4 regions of the Janthinobacterium sp. FT14W genome follow, and region 1 is predicted to be linked to each of the others. Evidence: predicted binding sites of a transcription regulator. Region 1 holds the regulator's gene; each other region holds the start of a gene.
The links. The regulator FNR, encoded in region 1, switches genes on or off when oxygen is low (the NO sensors DNR and NnrR bind a similar motif). The targets are predictions, from matches to a motif close to TTGATNNNNATCAA.
Positions count from the first base shown of each region.

Region 2: the regulator FNR is predicted to act here: its motif matches at 4,994-5,007, upstream of cqsA (alpha-hydroxyketone-type quorum-sensing autoinducer synthase).
Region 3: the regulator FNR is predicted to act here: its motif matches at 4,909-4,922, upstream of GCN74_RS01640 (KamA family radical SAM protein).
Region 4: the regulator FNR is predicted to act here: its motif matches at 4,231-4,244, upstream of GCN74_RS01365 (universal stress protein).

Region 1 covers NZ_WFLL01000032.1:16,638-23,945, reverse strand. The annotation lists gene GCN74_RS19975 (response regulator) at 1-1,094, opposite strand, end outside; gene fnr (fumarate/nitrate reduction transcriptional regulator Fnr) at 1,335-2,093, shown strand; gene GCN74_RS19965 (FixH family protein) at 2,097-2,621, opposite strand; gene ccoG (cytochrome c oxidase accessory protein CcoG) at 2,676-4,058, opposite strand; gene ccoP (cytochrome-c oxidase, cbb3-type subunit III) at 4,063-4,983, opposite strand; gene GCN74_RS19950 (cbb3-type cytochrome oxidase subunit 3) at 4,976-5,179, opposite strand; gene ccoO (cytochrome-c oxidase, cbb3-type subunit II) at 5,181-5,795, opposite strand; gene ccoN (cytochrome-c oxidase, cbb3-type subunit I) at 5,811-7,238, opposite strand.
Region 2 covers NZ_WFLL01000054.1:948-8,255, forward strand. The annotation lists gene rmuC (DNA recombination protein RmuC) at 1-833, opposite strand, end outside; gene GCN74_RS24850 (group II truncated hemoglobin) at 838-1,233, opposite strand; gene GCN74_RS24855 (MFS transporter) at 1,364-2,632, shown strand; gene GCN74_RS24860 (GIY-YIG nuclease family protein) at 2,644-2,991, shown strand; gene GCN74_RS24865 (MarR family winged helix-turn-helix transcriptional regulator) at 3,207-3,674, shown strand; gene cqsA (alpha-hydroxyketone-type quorum-sensing autoinducer synthase) at 3,684-4,928, opposite strand; gene GCN74_RS24875 (sensor histidine kinase) at 5,095-6,417, shown strand; gene GCN74_RS24880 (response regulator) at 6,421-7,308, shown strand, end outside.
Region 3 covers NZ_WFLL01000001.1:369,624-376,931, reverse strand. The annotation lists gene GCN74_RS01660 (S1C family serine protease) at 1-599, opposite strand, end outside; gene GCN74_RS01655 (carboxymuconolactone decarboxylase family protein) at 695-1,261, opposite strand; gene GCN74_RS01650 (fumarylacetoacetate hydrolase family protein) at 1,261-2,109, opposite strand; gene GCN74_RS01645 (MFS transporter) at 2,054-3,403, opposite strand; gene GCN74_RS01640 (KamA family radical SAM protein) at 3,406-4,770, opposite strand; gene GCN74_RS01635 (cache domain-containing protein) at 5,051-5,509, shown strand; gene GCN74_RS01630 (methyl-accepting chemotaxis protein) at 5,602-7,308, shown strand, end outside.
Region 4 covers NZ_WFLL01000001.1:303,927-311,234, reverse strand. The annotation lists gene GCN74_RS01375 (MHYT domain-containing protein) at 1-3,080, shown strand, start outside; gene GCN74_RS01370 (two-component system response regulator) at 3,077-4,096, shown strand; gene GCN74_RS01365 (universal stress protein) at 4,408-5,244, shown strand; gene GCN74_RS01360 (hypothetical protein) at 5,314-6,183, shown strand; gene GCN74_RS01355 (NADP-dependent malic enzyme) at 6,237-7,308, opposite strand, start outside.

The sequences.
Region 1 (7,308 bases):
CGCGCTTCGAGTTCCTGCTGCAGGCGGTCGCGTTCGCTCATCAGGCCGTTGAACGCTTCCGTCAGTTCGCCGATCTCGTCGCGCTGCTGCACCGGCACGGGTGTAAAACGGCTGCCGCTGCTACGCAGGGCCAGCAGGGTGTCGCGCAGGCGCACCAGCGGCGACAGCAGGCGCACGGTCACCCAGCCCAGAACGGCAGCGGCCAGCAGCGAGGCGAGGATGCTCCACAGCACCAGACGGTACAGCACGCCATCGAACGGTTCGAAGGCGTCTTCGACGGGCAGCGAGGCGGCCAGCAGCCAGTTCACGGACTTCAGGCGCTTGAAGCTGTTGACGGCCGTGACGCCGCGGCTGTTGGTGCTGACCATGCTGCCTTCGCCGTCTTCCTTCAGCAGCTGCGTGGTCGTCAGGTTGGCATTCGGCTTGCGCGGCTGCAGCAAGCGGCTGGTATCGGGATGCAGCACGTAGCGCGGCACGTCGCCGCGCGTGAGGATGAAGTAATAGCCGCTCTTGCCGATCTTTTCCGTGCGCAGGCGCCCCAGCAGGTTGTCCTTGTACAGGCGCAGCACGCCGATCACCACGCCAGCCACCTGGCCATCGGCAGCCAGCACGGGCGCCACCATCTGCACGATGGGCATGCCGCTCGATTTGCCCAGCATCGGTTCGGTGATCATGGGCTGGCGCGTGCGCAGGACGGTCTGGAAATACTCGCGTTCGGCGACGTTGATGCCGGCGCGTCCTGTCACCAGCGGCATGTCGGCCACGACGGCGCCTTGCGCGTCGAGCACCAGCACGTCGTCGAACAGCACCAGCATCGAGCGGCGCGCATAGTATTCGCGCAGCTTGGCGGGCTGGGCGATCAATTCCGGCGGCTGCTGCCGGGCCGTCAGGGTGACGATCTGCAGCAGCATGGCCAGCTTGTCGTCGAGCTCGGCAGCGGTGCGGCTGATCAGGGAAGACTGCTGGCTCAGCAGTACTTTGGTGAAGTCGGCGCGCATGTGCTGCACCTGGATCATGGTGACGAGCGCGATCATGGCGATCGAGGTCAGGCTGGTGGCCAGCGCGACTTTTGCTTTGATGCCGAGAGGCTTCATGATTTCCTTTTCAGTACCGGGCGGCACAGGCGGCAGATAATGCTGTCAGGAATTTTCCTATCAATGCCCGAGCTTGGCAAGCGCCGCTGCGCAAATTGCCTTGCCCCATACGGGCTTTTGACGATGTTGCCATATAATTAAAGGCTGGACGTCGTTTATTCGCCGAAATTACCGTGAAATTGGCACACGGCAACCCTGTATGCAGTAAACTTGTTGTTGCATTTTCTAAAAGGTACCGACATGACTGAAGCGTTACTCACTCCAACCTTGCCCACAGTGAACGTGGAGGCGTTGCGTGCGCGATGCTCGACCTGCAGCATGCATCAATTGTGCCTGCCGATGGGCCTGGATGTGGGTGATATGGACCGGCTGGACCAGATCATCGGTCGCCGCCGCAAGATCGCGCGCGGCGCCTCGCTGTTCCGCATCGGCGACTCGTTCCAGAACCTGTATGCGATCCGCCTGGGGCACTTCAAGACCTACCAGATCAATCCGGGCGGCGAAGAGCAGGTGACGGGTTTCCAGATGGCTGGCGAACTGCTGGGCATGGACGCCATCAGCGCCGACCGCCACCACTGTAATGCCGTGGCGCTGGAAGACAGCGAAGTGTGTGAAATTCCGTTTTCAAGCCTGGAACAATTGCTGGGCAATATGCCGACCCTGCTGCGCCATTTCCACCGCATGATGAGCCAGGAAATCACGCGCGAGCAAAGCGTCATGCTGTTGCTGGGCAATATGCAGGCGACCCAGCGCTTTGCCGCCTTCATCGTCAACCTGGCGTCGCGCTACGAGGCACGCGGCTATTCGGGCAGCAATTTCCAGCTGCGCATGTCGCGCGAGGAAATCGGCAACTACCTGGGCCTGACCATCGAGAGCGTCAGCCGCTTATTGTCGAAATTCAAGAAGGAAGGCTGGCTGCGCGTCTCGAACCGCGAGATCGAGATCCTGCAGCCGGCCAAGCTGAAGGCCATTACGGCCGGCACGGACAACTGCAAGTAAGATTTACAGCTCTTCATCCGCCTGCAGCGCGATGCTGCGCTGCAGGGGCCAGGTCCAGATGCCGGACAGGCGCCATTCGCGTTTGTCGTTTTCCACCAGCACCTGCCAGCGGCTGCGCTCGAGCATGGGCAGCGCCACCGAAAAGTTGCCGGCCGCATCAGGCTGCAGCAGCAGCTTGATGTCTTTTTCCGGCTGGGTCGCGTGCGCCAGGTGCAGCTGCAGCGGCGCCCGATACGCCTTGCCGAAGCTGTGCACGGAACCGCTGAGGCGCGCTGCCGCCACGTCGTACGATAGCTTGCTTGACATGGCCAGGTCGCTGGCGACCGTATCGCGCCGCAAGTCCTGGTTGATCGCCTTGCCCTGCTTGTAATAATCGCCCACCACCAGCGCGTCGGGCTGCGTAAACGCGATATAGCCCATGGTGCTGCCGACGACGACGGACAGGCCGGGGCCGATCATCAGCAGCCATGGCCAGCGATGCTTGTACCACGGCGCCACGGGGGCTTGCAGCTTGAGGCTGTCGGACATGATATTTCTCCTGTTTAAGCGGCCAATCCCCATGCGGGGATTGGCCTTCCTGCATTAGCGCGGCACGATGAAGACCGCGCTTTCACGCACGTGCAGCGATGGGTCGTCCAGCGATTGCAGCTCGATCGCAATCTTGTTCGAGCCCTTCTCGCCCACGCCGTGCGGCGCGCGCAGGCGGATGGGCCAGCCCAGGGTTTCCGTCGGCTGCAGGGTCACTTCATCGCGCGTCAGCAAGGTCAGGCCCGGCAAGCCGGATACGCTGATTTTAAAATGCTGGCTTTGCTCCGAGGTGTTCATGATCTGCAGCCGGTAGACGTTCTCGATCATGCCGTCTTCCACTTCGCGTCCCATCGAACCGCGGTCGCGGATCACGTCCATTTTCAATGGCGTGCGCAGGGCCAGCGAGGTACATACGGCGATGATGATCAGGGCCAGGATGGAAGTGTAGATCAGGACGCGCGGGCGCATGGCGCGCTGGCGTATCTGCTTCGAATTGAAGTTGTTTTCCATCGCATGGTCGGTACTGTAGCGTACCAGTCCCCGTGGCCGGTCGACCTTGTCCATCACGCTGTTGCAGGCATCGACGCAGGCGGCGCAGCCGATGCATTCATACTGCAGGCCGTTGCGGATATCGATGCCGGTCGGACACACCTGCACGCACAGGGTGCAGTCGATGCAGTCGCCCAGCTTGTCGTTGTTGCCGGCCTTCTTGCTCATGGCGCCACGGGGTTCGCCCCGCTTGGCATCGTAGGTGATGATCAGCGTGTCCTGGTCGAACATGGCGCTCTGGAAACGCGCGTAGGGGCACATGTATTTGCACACCTGCTCGCGCAGCCAGCCCGCGTTGCCGTAGGTTGCCAGGCTGTAGAACAAGACCCAGAACCATTCCCAGGGACCGAAGTTCAGGGTGGTCACCGCCTGCGCCAGTTCCTTGATCGGCGTGAAGTAGCCGACAAAGGTAAAGCCCGTCCACAGGGCGATGGCGCCCCACACCAGGTGCTTGGCCGTCTTCTTGGCCGTCTTGCGCAAGGACGGGCCCTGCTTGTCGAGGGCCATGCGCGCGCTGCGCGTGCCCTCGATCTTGCGTTCCACCCACAGGAAGATTTCCGTGTATACCGTTTGCGGGCAGGAAAAGCCGCACCACACCCGCCCGGCAATGGCCGTGACGAGGAACAACAAATACGCACAGATGATCAGCAGGGCCGCCAGGTAGATGAAATCCTGGGGCCACAGCACGACGCCGAAAATGTAGAACTTGCGCGTGGTCAAATCGAACAGCAGGGCTTGCCTGCCATTCCAGGTCAACCACGGCAAGCCGTAGAACGCGAGCTGGGTAAGCCATACGCATACCCATCGCCAGGTAGCGTAGCGTCCTTTGGCCTCGCGAGGGTAGATTTGCTCGCGGGCCGCATACATCTTGATGACTTGAGGTTCCATTACATCATTTCACGGGCGTCTGGGGATTCGACAGGCTCCAGACATACGCCGACAGCACGTGTACCTTGGACTCGCCGAGGAAATCGCTGAAGGCCGGCATGGTGTTGTTGCGTCCCTTGCGTACGGTTTCCATGATGGTGTCGGCGCTGCCGCCGTACAGCCAGATCTTGTCCGTCAGGTTGGGCGCGCCCAGCATCTGGTTACCCTTCGCATCGGCGCCATGGCAGGCCATGCAGGCGCCGAACTTGGCCTTGCCCAGCACGGACTTGACGGGGTCCGAGGTGGAACCGGACAGGCTCAGCACATAATGGGCCACGTTCTCGACATCCTTTTCGGAGCCCAGGGCGGCGCCCATCGGCGGCATCTGGCCGTTACGGCCGTGCATGATGGTGGTCTTGATGATGTCGGGATCGCCGCCATACAGCCAGTCCTTGTCCGTCAGGTTGGGGAAGCCCTTGTTGCCGCGCGCATCCGAACCGTGGCATTGCGCGCAGTAGGTCAGGAACAGGCGCTGGCCGATGGCTTGCGCCTGCGGATCGGCCGCCACCGTCTTCAGGTCCTGGCTCAGGTACTTGTTGAACAGGGGGCCGTAGTCGGCTTCCGCCTTCTTCAGCTCTTCCTCGTACTGGCCCGTCGATTTCCAGCCCAGGCTGCCGGCATAGTTGCCCAGGCCCGGATACAGGAACAGGTATGCGAGGGAGAAGACGATGGTGATGTAGAACAGCCACATCCACCAGCGCGGCATCGGCGTGTTGAGTTCCTTCAAGTCCTCGTCCCACACGTGGCCCGTGGTGCCGTCGGCGGCGGCGCCGGCGGCCACTTTCACTTTCGACTGCGAGTACAGCAGCACGCCGCAGCCGATGATGCCCAGCAGGGACAGCACGATGATGTAGATATTCCAGAAACCATTGGTAAAGTCAGCCATGGTGATGCTCCTTCGCCAGGTTCATCCCGGCCTCGGCCGGATAGTCGAGCGCGTCGTCGGCGAACGGCAGGCGTGCTGCCGCGTCGAAGTCGCTGTTGCTGCGGCTGAAGGTCCACCACAGGATACCCACGAACGTCGTAAAGGAAACCACCGTCATGACGCTGCTGGCGCTGTCAAACAGGTTTTCGATTGCCATGCTAATTCCTTGTTTTGATTAATGTACCGAGGCCTTGCAGATAGGCGACCAGGGCGTCTTCTTCCGTCTTGTCCTGCAGCTGCGCGGGGCCGGCGGCGATCTCTTCATCGCTGTACGGCTGGCCCAGGCGTTGCAGGGCGCGCATCTTCGGCATGATCTCGTCAGGCACCAGCTTGGTCTTCGCCAGCCAGGGGTAGGCCGGCATGTTCGACTCGGGCACCACGTCGCGCGGGTTGTTCAAGTGCGTGCGGTGCCATTCGTCGCTGTAGCGGGCGCCCACGCGGGCCAGGTCGGGCCCCGTGCGCTTGGAACCCCATTGGAACGGACGGTCGTAGACGAACTCGCCGGCGACCGAATAGTGGCCGTAGCGTTCCGTTTCCGCGCGCAGCGGACGCACCATCTGCGAGTGGCAGTTGTAGCAGCCTTCGCGCACGTAGATGTCGCGGCCCGCCAGGCGCAGCGGCGAGTACGGCTTCAGGCCGGCGACGGGTTCCGTCGTGCTCTTCTGGAAGAACAGGGGAACGATCTCGACGGCGCCGCCGATGCTGATCACCACGGTGACCAGGGCGATCAGCAGCCAGGGGTTTTTCTCAATCCATGCATGTGAAAATTTCATTTGCTTTCGCTCCTATCAGGCGTGCGCCGCGTTCAGTTCCGGAATGCGGGCGACGGGGAGTTTGCTGCCGCGCAAGGTCATCCAGGTGTTGTAGCCCATGATGCACATACCCGACAGGTACAGCAGGCCGCCGGCCACGCGCACCACGTAGTACGGATACGTCGCTTTCACGCTCTCGACAAAGGTGTAGGTCAGGGTGCCGTCCGGATTGACCGCGCGCCACATCAGGCCCTGCATCACGCCGGCGATCCACATTGCCGCGATGTACAGCACGATGCCGATGGTGGCCACCCAGAAGTGCACGTCGACCAGGCGCGTGCTGTGCATCTGCGTGCGGCCGGCCAGGCGCGGCAGCAGGTAGTAGATGGAACCCATGGTGATGAAGCCCACCCAGCCCAGGGCGCCCGCATGCACGTGGGCAACGGTCCAGTCCGTGTAGTGCGACAGCGAGTTGATGGTCTTGATCGACATCATCGGACCTTCGAAGGTGGCGATGCCGTAGAACGACAGCGAGACGATCATGAATTTCAGGATCGGGTCGGTGCGCAGCTTGTGCCAGGCGCCCGACAGGGTCATGATGCCGTTGATCATGCCGCCCCAGCTTGGTGCCAGCAGGACCAGCGAGAAGACCATGCCGATCGATTGCGTCCAGTCAGGCAATGCCGTGTAGTGCAGGTGATGCGGGCCCGCCCACATGTAGGTGAAGATCAGCGCCCAGAAGTGGACGATGGACAGACGGTACGAGTACACGGGGCGCTCGGCCTGTTTCGGGATGAAGTAGTAGACCATGCCCAGGTAGCCGGCGGTCAGGATGAAGCCCACCGCGTTATGGCCGTACCACCACTGGATCATGGCGTCCTGCACGCCCGCATACGCGGAATACGACTTGGTGAACGAGGCTGGCATGACGGCGCCATTGACCACGTGCAAAATCGTCACGGCCAGGATGTAGGCGCCGAAGAACCAGTTGGCCACGTAGATGTGCTTGACCTTGCGCTTGATCAGGGTGCCGAAGAAGACGATGGCGTACGCGATCCAGACGACGGCGATGAGGATGGCGATAGGCCATTCCAGTTCCGCGTATTCCTTGCCGCGCGTCATGCCCATGGGCAGGGTGACGACGGCGCACAGGATCACCGCTTGCCAGCCCCAGAACGTGAAGGCGGCCAGCTTGTCGGAAAACAGGCGTACCTGGCAGGTGCGTTGCACCACGTAGTACGAAGTAGCGAACAGGCCGCAGATGCCGAAGGCGAAAATCACCGCATTCGTGTGCAGCGGACGCAAGCGTCCGTATGTCAGCCAAGGTATGTCGAGGTTCAGGGCAGGCCAGGCCAGCTGAGCGGCGATGATAACGCCAACCAGCATGCCGATGATGCCCCATACCACAGTAGCGACCGCGAATTGCTTCACGATCTTGTAGTTATAGTTCAGCGATTGATCCACAAAGACTCTCCCTGGAATTACTATTTATGATGGTGGCCAGAGAGTAAGTGTTTGACCGCGAAAAAACTTT
Region 2 (7,308 bases), on a different contig from region 1:
TGTTCCTTGGGAAACTTCGCATCGATGGGCATCCACACGGGCGGCCCACCGTCGGCAAGGCCCGGCAGCTTCAAGGCGAATTCCACGCGCGCGCCGCTGCCCGGCACGGTTTCCACGTTCTTTGCGTACTGGTCGACAGTGAGTACCTGCTCCAGCAGCATTTCCAGCTGCACTTCGCCCCACGTGCCCCGCGTCTTGACGTTGGTGAGCACCCGCTTCAGGTCGCCCACGCCCAGCGCCAGCTGCTGCATCTCGCCCAGGCCCTGGTGGACTTTTTCCAGCCGCTCCGACACTTGCTGGAACGAGGCAGTCAGGCGCGTCTCCAGGGTGGCGTGCAGCTTTTCATCGACCGTCTTGCGCATTTCTTCCAGGCGCGCGCCATTGTCGGCCTGCAAGTCGCGGATCTTGTTTTCCAGGGTGGCGCGCACTTCCAGCATGCGCTGCGCATTCGATTCCGTCAGCTGCGCCAGGGTCTGGTTGGTGCTGTCGGCAAAGCGCGCCAGGCTCTGCGCCTGTTCCTCGCGCCCGACTTTGCCCTGCGCCTGCATCTGCGTGCGCAGGCTGTCGAGCTGCTGCAGGGTCGCCGCCTGGAATTGCGCCAGGCTGGTGGCCAGGTCCTGCCGCGTGGCCTGCGCCGACGCCTGCAGCTGCAGCCGCACTTCGCGTTCGACCCGGTCGATGCGTTCCAGGCTTTGCTGCTGGTGCTGCTGCACCAGCGCCAGGGTGGTGGCGCCATCGCCGGCCGCGCCGCGGGGGCGCAGCAAGATCAGGATCAACAAGGCGATGGCGACGATGGCGGCGCCCAGCAGGCTGTAAAACTCAATGGGGCTCATGGAATCAATCCGGTTTGTTGCGCATCCAGTCGGCCGTCTGATAGAACGATTCCATCAGGCGCACGCGCAGCGATTCTTCGATGCCCGCATCTTCCATGGCCCAGGCCATGGCGCGCAGCCACTGGTCGCGCTCGCTGGTGCCTATGGCGTAGGGCAGGTGGCGCGCGCGCAGGCGCGGGTGGCCGAATTTCTCGATATACAAATCCGGTCCGCCCATCCAGCCCGTGAGGAAGAAATACAGCTTGTCGCGCGAACCGTCCGTCGAGGGCGGATGCATGCCGCGGATGCCGGCGAACTCCGGTTCCAGTTCCATCAAGTCATAAAAACGGTCGACCATGTCGCGCAGCACGGGGGCGCCGCCGATGGTCTCGTACAGGGTGGGGGCAGTGGTATCAGTCATGCCCGCCATGATAGCGCAAGCGCCGGCGCCCCACGCGGCGCCCGCTGCCTCTGCCGCAATAAATGGCAATATACTTGACCACTCAAGCTTTTATCAACTACTATGCAATTTTTAAGCACGGACAAAGAGCATGCCGACCACCGCCCCACCCCACTTGATGCGCAATACCAACTTCCGCTGGCTGCTGGGCGGCGGCCTCGTGTCCATGCTGGGCGACCAGTTCAGCATGCTGGCCCTGCCCTGGCTGGTGCTGAGCCTGACGGGCGATAGCCTCAGCCTGGGCATCGCCGTCGCCCTGATGGGCGCCCCGCGCGCCGTGCTCATCTTGCTGGGCGGCACGGTTGCCGACCGCTACTCGCCCCGGCGCGTGCTGCTGGCGAGCAAATTGGCCAATGCCGCCATCCTGCTGGCCCTGGCCGGGCTGCTGATGCTGGGCCAGGCCAGCCTGGCGCTGGCGTATGCAGCCGCGCTGGCGCTGGGCATCGCTTCCGCCTTCGCCATCCCTGCCGGCACGGCCATCCTGCCGCAAGCCGTGCCGCCGCAAGCGCTGCAGACGGCCAACAGCCTGCAGATGGGCGCGCGCCAGCTGTCCTTGCTGGCCGGCCCCCTGCTGGCGGCGCTCGTGCTGGGCGCCCACGCTGGCGCCCAGCGCACCGGCATGGCGGCGCTGGCCGCCGCCTTTGCCATCGATGCGCTGACGTTTGCGTTCTCCGCCTGGACCTTGCGGCAAGTCAGGCTGCGGCCCCTGGCGGCGGCCGCCGCCCCGCAAGCCATGTGGCGCGACATGGCCGCGGGCCTGGCGATGGTGTGGCGCGACCTGCCCTTGCGCAGCTGCTATATCTACTGGGCCGTGGTGGCGTTCTTCGTCATGGGACCGCTGCAAGTGGCCTTGCCCGTGCTGGCCAGCGAACGCCTGCACGGCGCTGCTGCCCTGGGTTTATTGATGGGCGCGCATGGCGCGGGCACCCTGGCCGGCATGCTGGCGTCCGGCCTGGGCGGCGCCTGGCTGCGCCGCCATTTCGGCGCCACCCTGCTGCTCGTCGATGCCGTCGTGGGCGTGCTGCTGATGGCGCTGGGCCAGATCGCTACCGCCTGGCAGGGCGCGGCCTTGCTGGCCGTCACGGGCCTGCTGGGCGGCTATGTGCAGGTGGCCATCTTTACGTGGATACAGCGGCGCGTGGCGCCCGCCATGCTGGGCCGGGCGATGGCCTTGTTCATGGCCATCTTCCTGGGCCTGGCGCCCCTGTCGGCAGCGGCCACGGGCGCGCTGCTGCGCCGCCTGAGCGTGGGCGAACTGTTCTGCGCCGGCGGCGCCATGCTGCTGGCCGCCGCCGTGGCCGCCGTCCTGTGGACGGACATCCCCCGCATCGCGGGCAGCACTTCCGTAGCATCACCTTGAGAAAGTTCCCCATGGATAAAACACGACAAGCGGCCCTGAAAGCGGCCTACCGGCAACAAGCGCCAGCGCTGGGCATCATCGCGCTGCGCCACTTGCCCAGCGGACGCACCCTGCTTGAACGCAGCCGCAACGCGCCCGGCGCGCTGAACCGCCACCGCTTCGAACTCGCGCTGGGCAAGCACCGCAACGCCCGCCTGCAGGCGGACTGGCGGCGCGATGGAGAAGGGGCCTTCCGCTTCGAGCTGCTCGATGCCGTCACCGTGCCCGACGATCCCGCCTTCGATGCGGACGCCGAACTCGACGCCCTGCTGGCGCTGCACCAGGAGCAGTTGCTGGAGCAAGGACAGACTCGGTATTAAGCGCCTATCCCGGCAGATGAATACATCCGCTGCCGCCCCTCAGAAGCGGGGACTGCGTTGATCGCCGTCGCGTGGCTCGCCACGCGTCCTCCTCACGCCCTGTCCGCGCTCCTGATGCGCTGCCAGCAGAAGACGCTCCCTGCTGGAATAGACTCTCAGCGGCCATGCGTTACACTTGCGCACTCAAGCACTACGCAGTCAACCCAAAGAAAACCATGACCGATTCCACTCCCCCGCCGCCGGACGGCGCCAGCGCGCTGGACTTCTGCCTGCGCCTGGCGCGCGCCCAGGCCGTGCTGGTGCGCCGCTTCGACAGCATCCTGGGCAATTTGCACGGCCTGAGCTTCAGCGATTATCAATTGCTGTACCAGTTGCAGCGTGCGCCCGGCGGCCGCCTGCGCCGCATCGACCTGGCCGAACGCCTGGCGCTGACGGCGTCCGGCATCACGCGCTCGCTGATGCCGCTGGAAAAAATCGGCCTGGTGGCGCGCCAGGCCGATGCGCGCGATGCCCGCGTCGGCTACGCCGTCATCACGGCCGCAGGACAGGCGCTGCTGGTCCACGCGGATGCGACGGCGCAGGCGCTGGGCCAGGAATTGCTGGGCAATGCCAGCGCGGAACAGCTGGCGCCCCTGGCCATGCTGCTGGGCGCCATCGCCGGCAAGCAGCCCGCCAACGGCTGATATTCTCCCTCACACGAGGGCCAGCTTGCGCAAGCGCCGCGTCGACGGCCAGCGCGCCATGCCCGTTTCATCGCGGATGGCGGCGCAGGCGGCCAGCACGCGCGCGCACTCGTCCTCGCGCAAGCCCGCGTTCAGGGTCAGGCGCACCAGCGAGCGGTTTTTCGGCGTGGCCGGCGCGCAGAAGACGGCGCCGTAGATGCCGTGCCGCTGCAGCGCCTTGCGCAGGATCAAGGTATCGGGTTCGCCGCCCGCTTCCAGCGCGATGATCTGCTCCGTGCCGTCGCTGACGTTGTAGCCGAGATCCATCAGCCCCTGGCGCAGCTGCACGCTGTGGCGGCGCAGCGCGGCGCGGCGGGCATCGGCCGCGCGGATGAAGCCGAGCGCCGCGTCGAACCACGCCAGCTCGTGTTCCAGCAGGCAGGAGCTGAAGATGGCGGGCCGCGAGGCGGACAAGAAATAACCCTTGAAACGGGCCGAACAGGTGATCAGCCCGGCCCGGCCCGCAAACGCCTTGGCCAGCGACGCCGTGCGGAAATGCACGCGCCCGGCCAAGCCCTGCTCCACCACCAGGCCCGCGCCCTGCGGACCGTGCGTGCCCAGCGAGTGCGATTCGTCGACGATCAGCATGCTGCCGCTGCGCTCGGCGATTTCCACCATCTCCAGCAGCGGCGCCACGCTGCCATTCGTGCTGTACAGCGCGTCGACGACGATGATGCCGGGGCCATGCTTGTCGAGCTGGCGCTGCAGATGGGCGCCATCGTTGTGCAGGAATGCCACGGGCGCGGCTTGCGCCGACTGCACGCCCTCCCACAGCGAGGCATGCGCCAGCATGTCCAGGTACACGGGAACGCCGGGGCCGGCCAGGCTCTGCAGCAAGCCCACGTTGGCGGCCCAGCCCGATTGCGCCAGCACGCACGCCTCGCTGCCGAGAAAATCCGCCAGCGTGTGCTCGAGGCGGTGCTGGCGGCTGCCTTCCTGCAGGAACACGGACGACATCAGCATGGCGCCGCCGCCCTGCAAGACGCGGGCCTGGGCCGCCAACATCGCCGGCTCGCCCGCGATGTTCAGATAATCATTACCTGCCAGCATGACCGCATCGGCCGGCATCGCTTGCCATTCGTGCAGGTGTTCGCCGCCAAGCAGCTTGTCGATGCGTTCGACGTAATGTTCATCCATGCGCGCGCGCACGAAGGCAGGCAGTTGTTGTTCGGCGTGGACAACGCCGGATGTCAGGGGGGAAAGGGCGTGTGGCATAGGAACTCCTGATTGGTTGCGGGGGAACTACCGCGTCCAACATGCGCGAGCCATTCGGCAAGAGATTGATACAGCTCAACAGTTATGCCGATACTGTGCTGACCGCGAGGGAACCCGCCGATCATGTTGTATTGACACGCCTCAACGAACACATCCCCCGACCATGATGCACGTGCAGTCCTCCCCCGGAACCCGCTGGCAAGGCAGGCTGCTCCAGCCTTTCCTGCATTTCCACGACGCCATCGAACACACGCCCGTGCGGCGCGCCCAAGTGCGCGCGCTGGCCGTCATCGGCGCGCTGGGCATGCCCCTGTACTACGCGCTGTGGACATACCTCTTTCCGCAAGAATATGAATCGCTGCTGTTGCGCACCGTGGCGGCCTTGCTGTTCCTGCCCGCGCTATGGCCGGGCCGCTTCAGCAATACCTGGTTCAGCCTTTACCTGTTCCTGGGGCTGACCTTCGAACTGCCGTTTTTCTTCACGTATATGTTCCTCATGAACCACGCCTCGGCCATGTGGACGCATTCGCTGCTGGTGGCGCTGATCGTGCTGTTCCACTTCGATGCGCGCATCGCCATGCTCGCCTACCTGAGCGGCACCCTGCTGGCCTGCCTGGCGTTTGCCGTGGCCGGCGATCCGGCCTTCCTGCTCAGCCACGAAGTCTTGCAGCAGCTGCCCGTGCACTGGTTCACGATTGCCGTGCTGTCCGTGGTGAAGGTGGGGCGCCATGTGGGCGCGCAGGAAAAACTGGCCGGGCTGGCGGCCGGACTGGGCAGCGTAGCGCACGAGTTGCGCACGCCCCTGGTCAGCGTCGAGGCGAACGTGCGCGGCCTGCAGCGGGGGCTGCAGCAAGACATGCAGCGCGACGGGGAAGGCCCGCCGCCGGACACGGCCAGCGTGGAAGCGCTGGCGCGCATCCAGTTCGAAGTGCGCCATATGCACCACATGATCGATTTGTTCCTGCTCAGCGCCAGCGCCGTCAACCGCAAGCTCGAAGCCAATGAAGCGGTGGCCATGCACGACAGCGTGGCGGCCGTGCTGCGCCGCTATCCGTTTACCAGCACGGCGCAGCGCGACATCGTCCAGGTCGACGTGCGCGCCGATTTCCAGTTTCCGGGCCAGTCCGAACTGTGCGTGGTGATCCTGCTGAACCTGCTGCGCAATGCCTTGAAAAGCATCCAGCGCGCGGGCAAGGGGCGCGTGCGCATCATCATCGATGGCGCGCATCCCGTGCCGCGCCTGCTGTTCATCGACACGGGATGCGGCATCGCGGCCAGCCGCCTGCCGCTGATCTTCGACCGCTTCTATTCGTATCCCGCGCACAATGGCAGCGGCATCGGCCTGGCCCTGTGCCGGCAAATCATGCAAGCCTGGCATGCGCGCATCCGCTGCGTCGCGCGCGAAGGCGCTTACGCCATCTTCGTGCTGGAATTTCCCCAGCCCGTGCCCACGCACCACCGTTTTCCATCCATTCAACGCGCGAGGTGACGCATGCAACTGCCCGTCTACACCCATCCGACCCTGACCGTATTGATCGACGACAGCGATTCCTTCCTGAAAAGCCTGGCGTTCCAGCTCGATCCGGGCCTGGCGCGCAAGACCTTCCACGACACCAGCAGCGCGCTGCACTGGCTGCGCCACAGCACGCAGCTGGGCGAGACGCCCCTGCACGTCAACTTCGACACGCAAAACCTGCCGCCCGACCAGTGCAACGTGGCACTCGACATCGAACGCATCTGGCGCATCAGCGGCCAGGCGCAGCGCTTTGCCGTGCCGTCCGTGCTGGTCATCGATTATTCGATGCCGCAGATGAATGGCCTGGAATTCTGCCAGGCCGTGCGCGACTTGCCGTGCAAGAAGATTCTATTTACGGGCGCAGCCGATGAAAAGGTGGCCGTGACGGCCTTTAACCGGGGCTTGATCGACCGCTACATCAAGAAGAGCGACGATGATGCGCTCGACAGCCTGGAACAGGAAATCCATGCGCTGCAGCGCGAGTTCTTCCTGCAGCAATCGGAGACCGTGCGCGACTTGCTGATGCTGCACGACTACAGTTTCCTGCAAGACGAAGCGCTGGCTGCCGTCGTGCACGAGCTGTGCCAGCGCCATGGCTTTGTCGAATACTATATCTTTCCCAACCCCAGCGGCATCCTGTTCTTCACGCGCGACGGCCACGCCAAGCTGATGATCATCGAGACGGAACGCAGCCTGCACACGCAGTACGAAATGGCGCGCGACAGCGATGCGCCCGAGTCACTGCTGCTGGCCCTGCTGGAAATGCGCGTGATTCCGTATTTTTCCGACGCCGACAGCGACGGCATGTATGCGGCGCAGATCGGCGAAAACTGGTTCCGCTACTGCGCCGCGCCCACCATCTGC
Region 3 (7,308 bases), on a different contig from region 1:
GGGCCGCCGCTATTGCCCGGGTTAATGGCCGCATCGATCTGGATGCGCAAGCCGGACACGGGGAAGTTGTAGCGCACGAATTCGATGCGCGACACGATGCCCTTGGTGATCGACAGCGAAGTGCCGCCCGTCGGATAGCCGTACGCCAGCACGGCATCGCGCACGTCCGGCAAGACATTGGCACGCGGCACCGCTTTGTGGCTGGCGAAAAAGCTGTCGTCGTCGATCTTCAGCAAGGCCAGGTCCATGCCGCGCGAAATGGCCAGCACGGTCGCCGGTATCTTGTCGCCCGCCCCATTGGCCTGGATCTGCACCTGGCTGGCATAGCCGACCACGTGCGCATTGGTGAGGATGCGGCGCCCTTCGATGACGACGCCGGAGCCCGTCACTTCCTGCGGCGCAGCCTTGCTCCAGGGTTTGTAGGGGTCCGGTCCCCGCAGGGTGGAAAACACCTTGACGACGGAGTTTTCCAGCGCGGAAGCGCTGGCGGTGGCGGCGGTTTCCGCGGCAAGCGCTCGCACCGTCATCAAGGGGCAAAAAGAAAGGGCCAACGCCAGGAAGGCGCGGCCCATCAGGGTACAGCACGGACGAGTTTTCATTGAGCTTCTTGGCAATGGAAGGGAAGCAAAATTATATATTGAATAATTTCAACTTCATTACATCTTGTCCATCTTTGCCCGAAGAACTCCTCTAATCAGGCGGGCATGGGCGGCACGCCCAAGGCCGGCACGGCCGTCTGCGCGCCATTCATGACCATGGCCAGGAAAGTGTAGTAGCCATTGATGCCCATCAAGTCGACCACGCCATGCTCGCCGAACAGGGCCAGCGCGCGCGCATACGTGGCATCGCTGACGCGCTTGTGCTGCTGCAGTTCGATGCAGAAATCATGCACGGCTTGCTCGTCGTCTTTCAGGGCCAGCGGTGCGCGCCGCGCGGCAATGGCGTCCACGGCCGCCTGCGCGATGCCGTTCTGCACGGCCAGCGGCGCGTGGATGGCCCACTCGACCTGCTGGTCCCACTGGCGCGCCGTCACCAGGATCGCCAGCTCCGACAGCCGCGTGCCGATGGCGCTGCGGTAGCGCAGGTACTCGCCCATGCGCTGCGCCGTTTCCATCAGCTCGGGGCTGCGGATCAGCGGCACGAAGGGACCGTACAGGGCGCCGCGCGGCCCGTCGATGATGGCTTGCGCGGCGGCCCGCTGCTGGGCGTCGAGCTGGTCCAGGGCCAGCGGCGGCAAACGGTCGATATTGGAACCCGCCATCAGGCAGTCCAGGCGACCACGCCCTGCTGCTGTTCGCCCAGGCCGGCGATCCCCAGGCGCAGGCTGTCGCCCTTCTTCAGGAAGCGCTGCGGCTTGCGGCCCTGGCCCACGCCCGGCGGCGTGCCCGTGGCGATGATGTCGCCCGGTTCCAGGGTCATGAATTGCGACAGGTAGCTGACGATCTGCGCCACCGTGAAGATCATGGTTTGCGTATTGCCGGTCTGCATGCGCTTGCCATTGACTTCCAGGTACAGGTCCAGGTCCTGCTCGTCGATGACTTCATCGCGCGTCACCAGCCATGGGCCGACGGGCCCGAAGGTGTCGCAACCCTTGCCCTTGTCCCACTGGCCGCCCCGCTCCAGCTGGAACGAACGCTCGGAAATATCGTTGACGACGCAGTAGCCGGCCACGTATTTCAGGGCGTCCTCTTCGCTCACATACTGGGCGCGCGTGCCGATGATGACGCCCAGCTCCACTTCCCAATCCGTTTTTTTCGAGCCTTGCGGCAGCACGACATTATCGTCCGGGCCGTTCAGGCAAGTAATTGCCTTCATGAAGACGATGGGTTCGGCCGGGATAGCCATGCCGGCCTCGGCCGCGTGATCCGCATAATTGAGGCCGATACCGATGAACTTGCCGACTTTCGCCAGCGGCACGCCGAAGCGCGGATTGCCGCGCACCAAGGGCAGCGTCTTTTCATCGAGCTTGGCCAGCTTGCGCAAGGCCTTGTCGGACAGTTGCGCACCATCAATATCGGCGATCACGCCGGACAGGTCGCGCAGTTTGCCTTCTTCATCGATCAGGCCCGGTTTTTCCTTGCCTGGACGTCCATAACGAACGAGTTTCATAGTCTTCCTTGGAGTTGATCATTGCCGCAGTGCAGGCTGCCATTTTACCGGATGGTCCGGCACGCCTGTAGCGACGGATGAAAAACATCGCAAGTCCCGGCAATTGCAAGGCCGCCAGCACGCCAAATGCCACCTGGTAAGCCTGGGGCGGATACTGTTGCAGGCTGTTCAGGGGCCAGCATCCGAGGATCAGGCCAAAGCCCGCCTGCACCAGGAAGGCGCCCGTGAAAATGAGCAGATTGAGACAGGTGGCGGCCCTGCCCGTCAGGCTGGCCGGCATGCTTTGCGCGACGATCGCATACTCGAGGCCGGTCACCGTACCCAGCAGGGTAAACAGCACGGACAGCAAGGGCAGGCTGGGCAGCACGTTGCATGCCATCGCCACTTGCACGGCGACAAACAGGACGAGGCCGGCGGCCGCCACTTGCATAGGCGCAATACCGCGCCGCCCGGCCCACTCCGTCAGCATGCCCATGCCGATGGCGCCGAAGATGACGGCCGCCATGCCCAGATACAACAAGTACGCCACGCTGTCGTCGGACAAGCCCCCCACGTCGGCCAGCCAGCGTCCCACCCACAAGCCCTGCACGCCAAAGAACACCGTGTGCGGCAGCAGGATCAGCGCGATGGTGCGGCGAAAGGCGGGGTCCCGGTACACGCTCCAGACACTGACTTTGTTCCCCTTGTTCCTCGCAGCGGCAGGCGCGGGCATGGCCGGCGACAGCAGGCGGATCAGCAAGCCGATGGCCAGCGCCGCCAGCGCCAGGCCCAGGAACACGCCGCGCCAGTCCGTGTAATGCAGGGCCAGCTTGACGGGCATCGTGGCCGTGGCCGCGCCCAGGCCGCCCACGGCGATCAGGTAGCCGTGCACGGACGGCAGGCGCGATGGCGCGATGGCGCACGAGATCGCTTTCACGGCCGCCATGAAACAGCCGCCCAGGCCCGCCCCCATCAGGGCGCGCGCCCACATCAGCCCGGCAAAGCTGTGGCCCCGACTGAACAGCCACACGCCCAGGGCCGCCAGCGCCAGCAGCCACAGTTGCACCGCGCGGGGGCCGTAACGGTCCAGCGCCATGCCAACCGGCAATTGCACCAATGCAAAGGCGAGAAAAAAGGCGCTGGTCAGCAGGCCCAGCTGCGCTGGCGTCAGGGCGATGGCCCCCAGCAGCTCGGCCGTCAGCACGGCATTCACGCCCCTCAACAGGCACGACAGGTAATGCCCCAGCGCAAACGGCAGGAACACCAGGCAAAACACGGCCGCGCCGGAACGGGACGAGGCGCCGGCGCCGTGCATGCTCAGGCGGCCTGCGCCAGGCGGATGATTTTATGCGGCACCTGCGGAGCTGGCTCATCCGTTTCAAAGAAAAACCTGTCCTGGCCAAAGGCCGGCTTCAAATCGTCCATCCACGTCGCATCTGCATCGAACTTGGCAAAAAACGGCCGGCGCACCCAGTCCGGATTGCGCGCCTGCAAAAATTGCAAGGCGAACAGTTTCTCGCCATTCACGGTGACGATGCCATCGATGACGATCTTGCCGGGAAACGCGCTCATGGAAGGGCCCCGCACCGTGCGCGACAGGCCGGACACCATCTGGTAGGCGGCCTGGAAGATTTCGTACGCCTTCGCCAGGGGTAACTCGAAATAGCTGCGCGGGCCCGTATCCCGCTCGACAAACATATAGTACGGAATCGCCCCCAGGCGCGTTCCCGTCTGCCACAGCTCGGCCCAGCTCGCCGGGTCTTCATTGATGTGGCGGATCAGCGGCCCCTGCATGCGCAAGGTGGCGCCCGTGGACACGATGCGCTTGACGGCTTGCTGCGCGATGTCCTGGCGCAACTCCACGGCATGGCTGTAATGGCCCATCACGGCCAGGTTCTTGCCCGCCTTGACGATGCGCTCGAACAGGCGCAGCAAATCATCCGAGTCGCGGTCCGACACAAAGCGCTGCGGCCAATACGCCACCGCCTTGGTGCCGATGCGGATGTTCTGGATGTGTTCCAGGCCCGGCGCCAGCAGCGGCTCCAGGTAGGCGGCCAGTTGCCGCGTGTTCATGATCATCGGGTCGCCGCCCGTGATCAGCACATCCGTCACTTCCCGATGCAATGCCAGGTAGGCAGCCAGCTCATGCGACTTGCGCGCATCGAATTTCATGTCGTCCATGCCGACGAACTGGGGCCAGCGAAAGCAGAAGGTGCAATACGCGTGGCACGTCTGTCCTGCGCTGGGGAAAAACAGCACCGTTTGCGCATATTTGTGCTGCAGGCCGCGCACGAACGTATCGTTGACTCTGGGCACGTTATGCGTCATCTGCCCGGCCGGGTGGGGATTCATGCCCAGGCGAATACCATGCACATAAGCATCGATGGCGGCCTTGTCCCGCTGCACCAGCACCAGCTCGCGCAAGTGCGCGTACTGCTCGGGCGGCAGCATGTCGCGGTGGGGAAAGACGAGGCGGTAGATGGGGTCGTCAGGGATATTGATCCAGTCGATCAGCTGGTCGAGTACATATTCATTGGTGCGAAATGGCAAGACGTGCGAGACCACTTGCACGGCTTCACGCTGCTCGTCCGGCAGCCATTCCCACTGCCGCGCCTGTTGAATGGTATGCCGCGTGTACGGTTTGAACTTCGGTGAAAACGGCTCGGGGATGCGTGCGGCCACGGTCGGCTCCTTGCCAATAAATAGCGGTAATTTCCATGAAATCAGCCCTATATCGGCCAATTCAGCCTGTTTATGCCTCGGCCATGCCAGCCCGGCATGCTGTGAAAGTCATCATAGTTCTTGCTGTGCAGAACCAAATTGCTAAACATCAACAAGCGGTCGATACGTTGCAAGCTACCGACAAGCAACACCTTAGTTTGTGCCATCGCAATTTGAGGGGGACCCCGGCGACGTAAATTACGACTTGGCAACACATCCCTCGATATCACAAGGAGCTTTCATGAAACGCTTATTCACGGGTAGCCTGCTGTGCCTGGCCTTTACGGGCGGCAGCGTCCATGCCGCGGTCGAACCAACGGAAAAAGACGCCATCGCCATGGCGGAACGGGGCGCCGCCTTCATGAAGGCGCATGGCAAAGAAGAAATGATGAAAAAAATCACGGCGAAAGACCCGGAATTCGTGCAGGGTTCGCTATACGTGGACATGCGCGACATCAAGACGGGTATCGTGCTGGCCCACCCCATCAATCCTTCCATCGTGGGCAAGGATTTGACGGATGTGCCCGATGCGAATGGCAAGAAATATCGCCGTGAAATCATTGAGCTGGCGCAAAGGCAGGGCAAGGGCTGGGTCGACTACCAGTACAAGAATCCCACCACCGGCAAGATCGAGCCGAAGACCACGTACATCCTGCGCGTCAACGACGTGGTGCTGGAAGCGGGGATCTACAAGAAATAAGGCAGGGGCGGCGCATGCGTATGCAGTGCACGCGCCCCCTCGCCTGCCCCTGTGCCGCCTGCCGTTTGAACAGCCATAGCCGGGAGTCAAGCATGCTCAATCGATTACGCATAGGACCGAAATTATTGCTGGCGCCCGCCCTGGTCTTGCTGCTGCTGATACTCAGCTCGACCGGTGCCTGGTATGGCATGGTGCGGCAAAATGCCTCGCTGGAAAACATGGTGCAGGTACGCATCGCGCATTTGAAGGCGGCATCCGACGTGGCCGGCGACGCCAAGCATGTGCACGGCAATATGTACCAGTTGCTGTCGTGGACGAATGGCAGCTTCGCCAAGGCCCGCATCGACACATTGGAGCAGCAAATCAAGGCGCGCCATGCGGCCATCGGCACCCAGCTGGCCACCTTGCGCGCCACGGCCACGGGCGCCGAACGCACCCTGGTCGATGCCGCCATCGCGGCCCTGGCCGGCTACCGCAAGGCCGTGCTGGAAACCATGGAAATGGCGCAGATGGACCAGTCGATCGCCACCAATTCCATGCTCAAGGCGGAAACGCAATTCGGCCAGTTCAATACGCAGCTGGCGCAACTGTCGGCGCTGGAAACGGCCCTCGGCAGCCAGGCCCATGCGACGGCCAGCGCCGAATTCCGCAGCCTGTGCTGGAGTCTGCTGCTGACGGTCCTGCTATCGATCCTCGTCTCCATCGTGGTGACCATGCTGGTGCGGCGCGCCATGCTGGTGGAAATCCGCGGCATCGCCGACGCCGTGCAAGACCTGGCGGCGGGCAAGCTGATGGCGGGCGCGCCCAAGCAGGGCAATGACGAGATCGCCGACACGTCGCGCGTGCTGGACCAGACCATCGCCAACCTGAACCAGACCTTGCGCACCATCATGGGCGCCGTGCAAGCGATCGACACGGCCTCGCGTGAAATTGCCACCGGCAACCTGGATTTATCGGCGCGCACGGAAATGCAAGCCAGTTCGCTGGAAGAAACATCGAGCGCCATGGAAGCGCTGACGCAAGCCGTCAATGACAATGCCGACAACGCCCAGCTGGCCTGCGAGCTGGCGGGACAAGCATCCACCCTGGCCGTGCAAGGGGGGGCGTCGATGCAGCAGGCGGTGACGACGATGGCGACGATACGGGCCAATTCGCGCCAGATCGTGGATATTATCGGCGTGATCGACGGTATTTCCTTCCAGACCAATATTCTCGCGCTGAATGCGGCGGTGGAAGCGGCGCGCGCGGGCGAGCAAGGCCGCGGTTTTGCCGTGGTCGCTTCCGAAGTGCGCACCCTGGCACACCGCTCGGCGCAGGCGGCCAAGGAAATCAAGACCCTGATCGCCACCTCGGTCACCACCATCGATGGCGGCAGCGTGGCGGTGCAGCAAGCGGGCGACAGCATGGGCGCCATCGTGGCCTCGGTGCAGCAAGTCAATGAAATCATCCAGCGCGTGAAAGAGGCCAGCGCGGAGCAAGCCTCGGGCATCACGGAAGTGAATCATGCCGTCACGCAAATGGATGACGTCACCCAGCAAAATGCGGCCCTGGTGGAACAGGCGGCAGCGGCAGCGGCCAGTTTGCAGGACCAGGCCGTCAAATTGTCGGCGGCCGTGGCCGTGTTCACCCTGGACGGGCCCTCTGCTACGCCGGCCGGCCATGCCGAGGACGAGGCATTCCGGCATCCGGCCAGCCCCGCCAGGGGAGAAGGCAGCGACAGGCGGGCGCTGCACAGCCCCTTGCGCGGTGCGCCACGCAGCAACACGCCAGGTAACGCATCCCGCCGCAAGCGCGGTGTT
Region 4 (7,308 bases), on a different contig from region 1:
GCGTCGCCTATGCTCCGGGCCTGACCTTGCTGTCCATCGTGCCCAGCGTGGCCGCCTCGTTCGTGGCCCTGGCCACCATCAGCCGGCGCGCCGTCACGGCGCCGCTGCTGCTCAGGAGCGGCCTGCTCGTGGGCCTGGGCATCGGCGCCATGCATTACACGGGCATGCACGCCATGCGCATGGGCCTGTCGCTGCGCTATGACCCGCTGCTGTTCGCCCTGTCGCTGTGCGTTGCCGTGGCGCTGGCCACCGTGGCCCTGTGGGTGCGCTTCGGCTTGCGCGGCTGGAGCGGCAGCCTGTCTGCCTCGCGGCGCACCTTGATCAGCGCTGGCGTCATGGGTTGCGCGATTGCTGGGATGCATTACATGGGCATGCAGGCCGCCCGCTTCGTGGGGACGATTCCCCCTGGCAATGATGCCGATGCCAACCGGCCCATGCTGGTGATCAGCGTGACCCTGCTCACCATCGCCCTGACGATCCTCGTCGCCTCGGCCGTGGGCATCCTGCGCTACCGCGAACTGTTTCGCCACCTGAACCAGAGCGAGAACTGGACCCGCTCGCTGCTGACAAGCACGGTCGACGGCGTCATCACCATCGACCGGCGCGGCAGCATCGTCGATTTCAACGGCGCTGCCGAGCGCATCCTGGGCTGGCGGCAGGCGGAAATCGTGGGCCGCCATGTCAGCCTGCTGGTCAGCGACGTGCGCCAGTCGGAACAGCACGGCCTGCTGCACCACCTGCGCACGGGCGAAGGCGAGGCATCCCACACCAGCGAGGAAATCGTCTACGTGCGCAAGGACGGCATACCGGTCGCCGTGCAGCGCTCGATGGCCAGCGCGCGCCTGGCCGACCAGGATCTGTATGTGCTGTTCATTACGGACATCAGCGAACGGCGCGCCATGCTGGCCGCCCTGCGCGAAAGCGAACAGCAGCTGCGCTCGCTGATCGGCAATCTGCCCGGCATCGCGTTTCGCTGCACCACGGCAGAAAACCAGCCCATGCTGTTCATCAGCGATGGCGTGGAAGCGGTCACCGGCTATCCGCCCGCCGACTTTCTGGGCGCCGCGCCGCGCCGCACCATCACGGGCCTGATCGCCAGCGAAGAGCGCGCCTACGTCATCGAGGTCTTCAACCGCAGCGTTGCCAGCGGCGAGCCCTACCTGCTCGAATACCGGCTGCTGCGTGCCGATGGCACGGCGCGCTGGCTGTGGGAGCGGGGCACCGTGGTGCATGACGCGGCGGGCGCCGTACGCTGGGTCGACGGCGTCATCCTCGACATCAGCGAACGCCGGCAAATGGAGGAAGACTTGCGCATGGCCAAGGAAAAGGCGGAGCTGGCGGCCGCCACGCGCGCCAGCTTTGTCGCCAACATGAGCCATGAAATCCGCACGCCGATGAATTCCATCCTCGGCTTCACGGACGTGCTGCTCGACTCGCCGCTGCTGCCGGAACAGCGGCGCCATCTCGATACCGTGCGCCAGTCGGGCCGCTCGCTGCTGCGCCTGCTCAACGAAGTGCTCGATACGGCCAAGCTGGACAAGGGCGCCATGGTGCTGGAGTTGCGCGACTACAGCCTGCTGGCCCTGGTCGACGAACTGGCGTCCACGTATGGCATCGCTGCGCGCGCCAAGGGCTTGCGCATGGAAGTGCAGTACGACCCGCAACTGCCGGCCATGCTGCATGGCGACGAATTGCGCATGCGGCAAGTGCTGGGCAACCTGCTCGACAACGCCATCAAATTCACGGCCAGCGGCGCCGTCAGCCTGGCCGCCCGCCTGCAGGACGGCCAGCTGCACCTGCTGGTGCAGGACAGCGGCATCGGCATCGCCGCGGAACGGCGCGATGCCATCTTCGAGCCGTTCGTGCAGGCCGACGCCTCGACCACGCGGCGCTTTGGCGGCACGGGCCTGGGCACCACCATCAGCAAGCAGCTGGTGACCTTGATGCAGGGGCGCATCTGGGCCGATGCCGTGCTGCCGCATGGCACCCTGTTCCAGGTGATGCTGCCCCTGTTGCCCGCACGCCAGGCAGCGCTGCCCGCCAGCGAACGCCGCAGCGTGCGCCTGCCGCCCCTGCGCGTGCTGGCCGCCGACGACGTGCCGCAGAATCTGGAACTGCTGTGCTTACTGTTGGGCAAGCGCGGCCATACGGTGGCCACGGCCAGCGATGGAGAGGAAGCCCTGCGGCTGGCGCAGCACGGCGATTTCGACTTGCTGCTGCTGGACTTGCAAATGCCGCGCATGGATGGGCTGGCCGCCACGCTGGCCATCCGTGCCGCCGCCGTGCGCGATGGCCGTCCCCGCGTGCCCGTGATCGCCATGACGGCCAGCGTGCTCGATGCGCACCGCAAGGCGGCGCTGGCGGCCGGCATGGACGGCTTCGCCACCAAGCCCGTCGAGTGGCAAGCGCTGTCGCAGGAAATCGCCCGCGTGCTGGGCCTGTCGGCGGAAGCGACCGACGACGGCCACGAAGCGGCGCCGGCCGCTGGCGGGCGGGTGCTGCACCATGCGGGCGCCCTGCAGCGCTGGGCCGGCAACGACAGCGCCTACCACGCGGCGCTGGCCCGTTTCGGCAGCGAGCATCCGCGCCTGCCGCCGGCCCTGCTGGCCGCCATCGAGGCCGGCGACCATGCGGCGCTCTTGCCACAGAGCCACAAACTGCGCGGCGTGGCAGCCAACCTCGGCCTGGAACAGCTGGCCGCCAGCCTGGCAACGCTGGAACAGGCGTGCGCCAGCCCCGGCCCCGCCACGCCGCAGCAGCTGGGCGAGACCCTGGGCGCCCTGCTGACGCAATGGCCGGCAGCCCTGGCCGCCATCGCCCGGCTGGCGCCGCCTGTGGCACACGCGGCAACGGCAAGCGCCATCGATGCGCCCGCCGCCCGGCTAGCGGCCAAGGCCCTGCTGCATGCCCTGCAGCACGGCGAACTCGATGACGTGGCGCAAGCGCAGTTGCAGCACGCCATGGGCACGCAGGGGGTCGCGCTGGCGCCGCTACGGCATGCCATCGACGACTTCGATTTCCCCCTGGCACAGTCGCTGTTGCACGACTTGCTGCACACCTTGACACCGGAGCTCCCATGAATGCGCCACGCCACGCCAGGCCCGTCCTCCTCATCGTCGACGATGAAGCGGCCAATTTGCAATTGCTGCGCCAGATATTGCAGAACGACTACGCGCTGCTGTTCGCCAAAGATGGCGCGCGGGCGCTGGAACTGGCGCGGCAGGAACGCCCCGCCCTGATCCTGCTCGACGTGATGATGCCGGGCATGAGCGGCCACGACGCCTGCCGCCAGCTGAAAGCGGCACCGCTGACGGCCGCCATTCCCGTCATTTTCGTCACGGCCCTGAACGACATGCGCGACGAACTGAGCGGTTTTGAGGCGGGCGCCGTCGACTACATCACCAAGCCGCTCAGCCCCGCCATCGTGCGCGCCCGCGTGCGCACGCACCTGTCGCTGGTGCGCATCGACGAATTGAAGGAAACGCGGCTGCAGATCGTCCAGCGCCTGGGCCTGGCGGCCGAGTACAAGGACAATGAAACGGGCTTGCACGTGATCCGCATGAGCCATTTCGCCCGCGTGCTGGGCGTGGCCGTCGGCCTGGACGACACGGCCGCGGACGACCTGCTGCACGCGGCACCCATGCACGACGTGGGCAAGATCGGCATTCCCGACCGCATCCTGCAAAAGCCGGGCAAGCTCGACGCGGACGAATGGTCCGTCATGCAGACGCATGCGAGCATCGGCGCCGACATCATCGGCGAACATGCGGGCGGCGGCATGCTGGCGCTGGCGCGCGAGATCGCCCTGTCGCACCATGAAAAATGGGATGGCAGCGGCTATCCGCACGGGCTGGCGGGCGAAGCGATCCCGCTGGCGGGCCGCATCGTTGCCGTGGCCGACGTGTTCGATGCGCTGACCTCGGTGCGCCCGTACAAGCGTGCCTGGCCTGTCACGGACGCCGTCGGCTATCTGCAGCAGCAGAAGGGCCTGCATTTCGACGGCGCACTGGTGGACCTGTTCGTGCAGCAGCTGCCCGCCATCGATGCCATCCGGCTGCGCTGGGCGGAGCAGGGGGAACAGCACGCGCTGGCGTGAGGAGTGAACTCCCGCCACGGCCAGCGTTGTTGCGTCACACAAGCAAGTGCCGGACAGATGGCGCCGGCGCCGATGCAGACCACTGGGAGAGCAAGGAGTTCAATGCCATTATCGGTGGCTGGGGGCCAGACATTTTGATGCACATCAAACAGATCAGCATTTCCTCGTGAAGGCCTTGCAGATGGCTGCTGCTTGTGTTTTTTTGATCCACATCAAGCCCCGCAAAAGAAAATCCCCGCCCGGCACGGCAACGCTGGACTTGCCCGTGTTGCCGTTCTAGCCTTGTTGCCATCCTGACTAGCGAGTGACACATGGCCTATAAATCCATCCTGGTGCATGCCGACCTGTCGCGCCATGCGCCCCAGCGTATCGCCATCGCCGCGCGGCTGGCGCACGCGCACCAGGCGCACCTGATCGGCGCGGCGATGACGGGCGTATCGCGCTTTTACCTGGAAAACAACCGCGGCATGCGCGGCGCGGCCGTGGCGGCGCAGATTTCGGCCTTGCACGGGCAGGCGGAACAGGCGCTCGACCAGTTTGAAACGCTGGCACGCCAGGCCGGCGCCGTGTCGCTGGAACGGCGCCTGATCGAAGACGACGAAGACGGCGGCATGGCCGTCAGCGCCCGCTACAGCGACTTGACGGTGCTCAGCCAGCACGACGCCGGCGAAGCGCTGCCCGGCGCCATGAGCGACCTGGTGCCGTACGTGATGCTGAACGCGGCCCGTCCCGTGCTGATCGTGCCGCGCAGCGGCCAATTCGCGCAAGTGGACAACACCGTGGTGGTAGCCTGGGATGGCAGCATGGAAGCGACGCGCGCCATCGGCCACGCGCTGCCCCTGCTGCGCGCGGCGCGCCTGGTGGTGCTGGCCCTGCTGCACCCGCCCGCCGGCCATGCGCAGCCGGCCCGCCATCCGGGCGCCGACATCGCCGCCTACCTGAGCCGCCATGGCGTGCCCGTCGAAGTACGCCCCGCCGTCGCCACGGGCGACATCGGCGCCGCGCTGCTGGCCATGGCCGCCGAAGTGCATGCGGGCCTGCTGGTGATGGGCGGCTACGGCCACGCGCGCTTCCGCGAAATTCTGCTGGGCGGCGTGACGGAAACGGTGCTGCGCCAGATGACCTTGCCCGTGCTGATGGCGCACTGACGCCAGGCGCGCTCCCTGTCGTTGCACAATGGGTATACTTGCCTGTTTATCCATGCCAAGGCAATGTACATGAATCAACAACTCGCCAATTGGGGCCGTGGCCTGCTGCCGTTCGGCGGCGAACTGCTGTGGACCGCCCTGCCGTGGATGCTGCTGTGCAGCGCGGCCGGCTGCATGCTGGCGGTGGGCATCTGCTACCAGCTGGCCAGGCAATGCCTGCTGGTGCGCCGTCCTCCCGCCTGGCATGTGGCAGCCAAGCTCAGCTATGTGCTGATCCTGCTCGCGCTACCGCTCCTCGGCGCCGGCCTGGGCGCCGTGCACGGCGTGCACCGCGTCGTCAACCAGGCACTCGAGCGCGACGTGCAGCCCGTGTTCGAGGCGCAGATGCCGGCGCTGCGCGTCTACCTGGAACAGCAGGTCAAGCTGATCGCCCCGGGCCAGCCCATCAGCGTGCGCAGCCTGCTCGAGCCCTTCGTGCAAGGCATGTATTACCGCCCCGCGTCAGGCAGCTACTGGGAGCGCAGCAAGGCGCGCTGGATCAATGAATTCATCCTGCGCCGCGGCAGCGTGCTGCTGACGCAGGTGCTGCAGGAACAGCTGATCACCAGGGTCGGCGTGCTCGGCGAAGCGCTCAAGGGTGCCAGCTTCCGTGGCCAGGCGACCAGCGACCTGGCCGCGCTGGGTACCGATCTGGCCGTGCGCCTGACTACCGACGTGGCGCGCCATGCCGATTTCAGCAAACTCGACAAGTCGGTGCCGATGATTTTCATCGACGCCATCAAACGGCAGGCCGGCGCCTATTTCAATTCGCTCAAAATCACGCTGGCCCTGTTCGCGCTGGCCGCGCTGCTGCTGGTATGGGGCGAGATCCTGCTGTACCGCCATTACTACCTGCGCCGCCATCCGCCCGCCGCGGCCCTGCCCGTGCCGCCCATGTAAAAAAAGCCGCGCCTCCTTGCGGATGGCGCGGCTTTCAGGCGGCAGCTAAACCCTTAGGCTTTGCGCTGCGCCACGGCGTCGACGACGCACAGGGCCGTCATGTTGACGATGCGGCGCACGGTGGCCGAAGGCGTCAGGATGTGCACGGGCTTGGCGCAGCCCAGCAGGATCGGGCCCACGGCGATGCCGTTGCCGGCCGCCGTCTTCACCAGGTTATAGGCGATGTTGGCGGACTCGATGTTCGGCATGACCAGCAGGTTGGCGTCGTGCTTGAGGTCCGAGTTCGGCATCAGCTTGTGGCGCAGCTTACTGTCGAGGGCCGTATCGCCGTGCATCTCGCCGTCGATTTCCAGGTCCGGCGCGCGTTCCTTGATGATGGCCAGCGCGGCGCGCATCTTTTGCGCCGAGGCGCTGTCGCTGGAACCGAAGTTCGAGTGCGACAGCAGGGCCGCGCGCGGCGACAGGCCGAAGCGGGTCATCTCTTCGGCGGCCATGATGGTGATCTCGGCCAATTGGTCGGCGTCCGGGTTTTCGTTGACGTGCGTGTCGACCATCACCAGCTGGCGCTCCGGCATGATCAGCACGTTCATGGCGGCGTAGACATTGCTGCCGGCGCGCTTGCCCAGCACCTGGTCGATGTATTTCAGGTGCAGCTGGGTGGTGCCGAAGGTGCCGCAGATCATGCCGTCGGCATCGCCCTTGTGGATCATCATCGAACCGATCAGGGTGTGGCGGCGGCGCATTTCCAGCTTCGCGTATTCCTCGGTGACGCCCTTGCGGCTGGTCATGTCGTAATACGTATTCCAGTAATCGCGATAGCGCTCGTCGAAGTCCGGGTTGATGACGTCGAAGTCGACGCCCTGCTTCAGGCGCAGGCCGAACTTCTGGATGCGCGCTTCCAGCACGGGCGGACGACCCACCAGGATAGGACGCGCCAGTTTTTCATCGACCACCACTTGCACGGCGCGCAGCACGCGCTCTTCTTCGCCTTCGGCGTAGACGATGCGTTTCAGGTCGGCCGGCGTGGACTTGGCCATCAGGAACAGCGGCTTCATGAAGGTGCCGCTGCGGTAGACGAATTGCTGCAGGCTGTCCGCGTACGCTTGCAAGTCCTTGATCGGACGC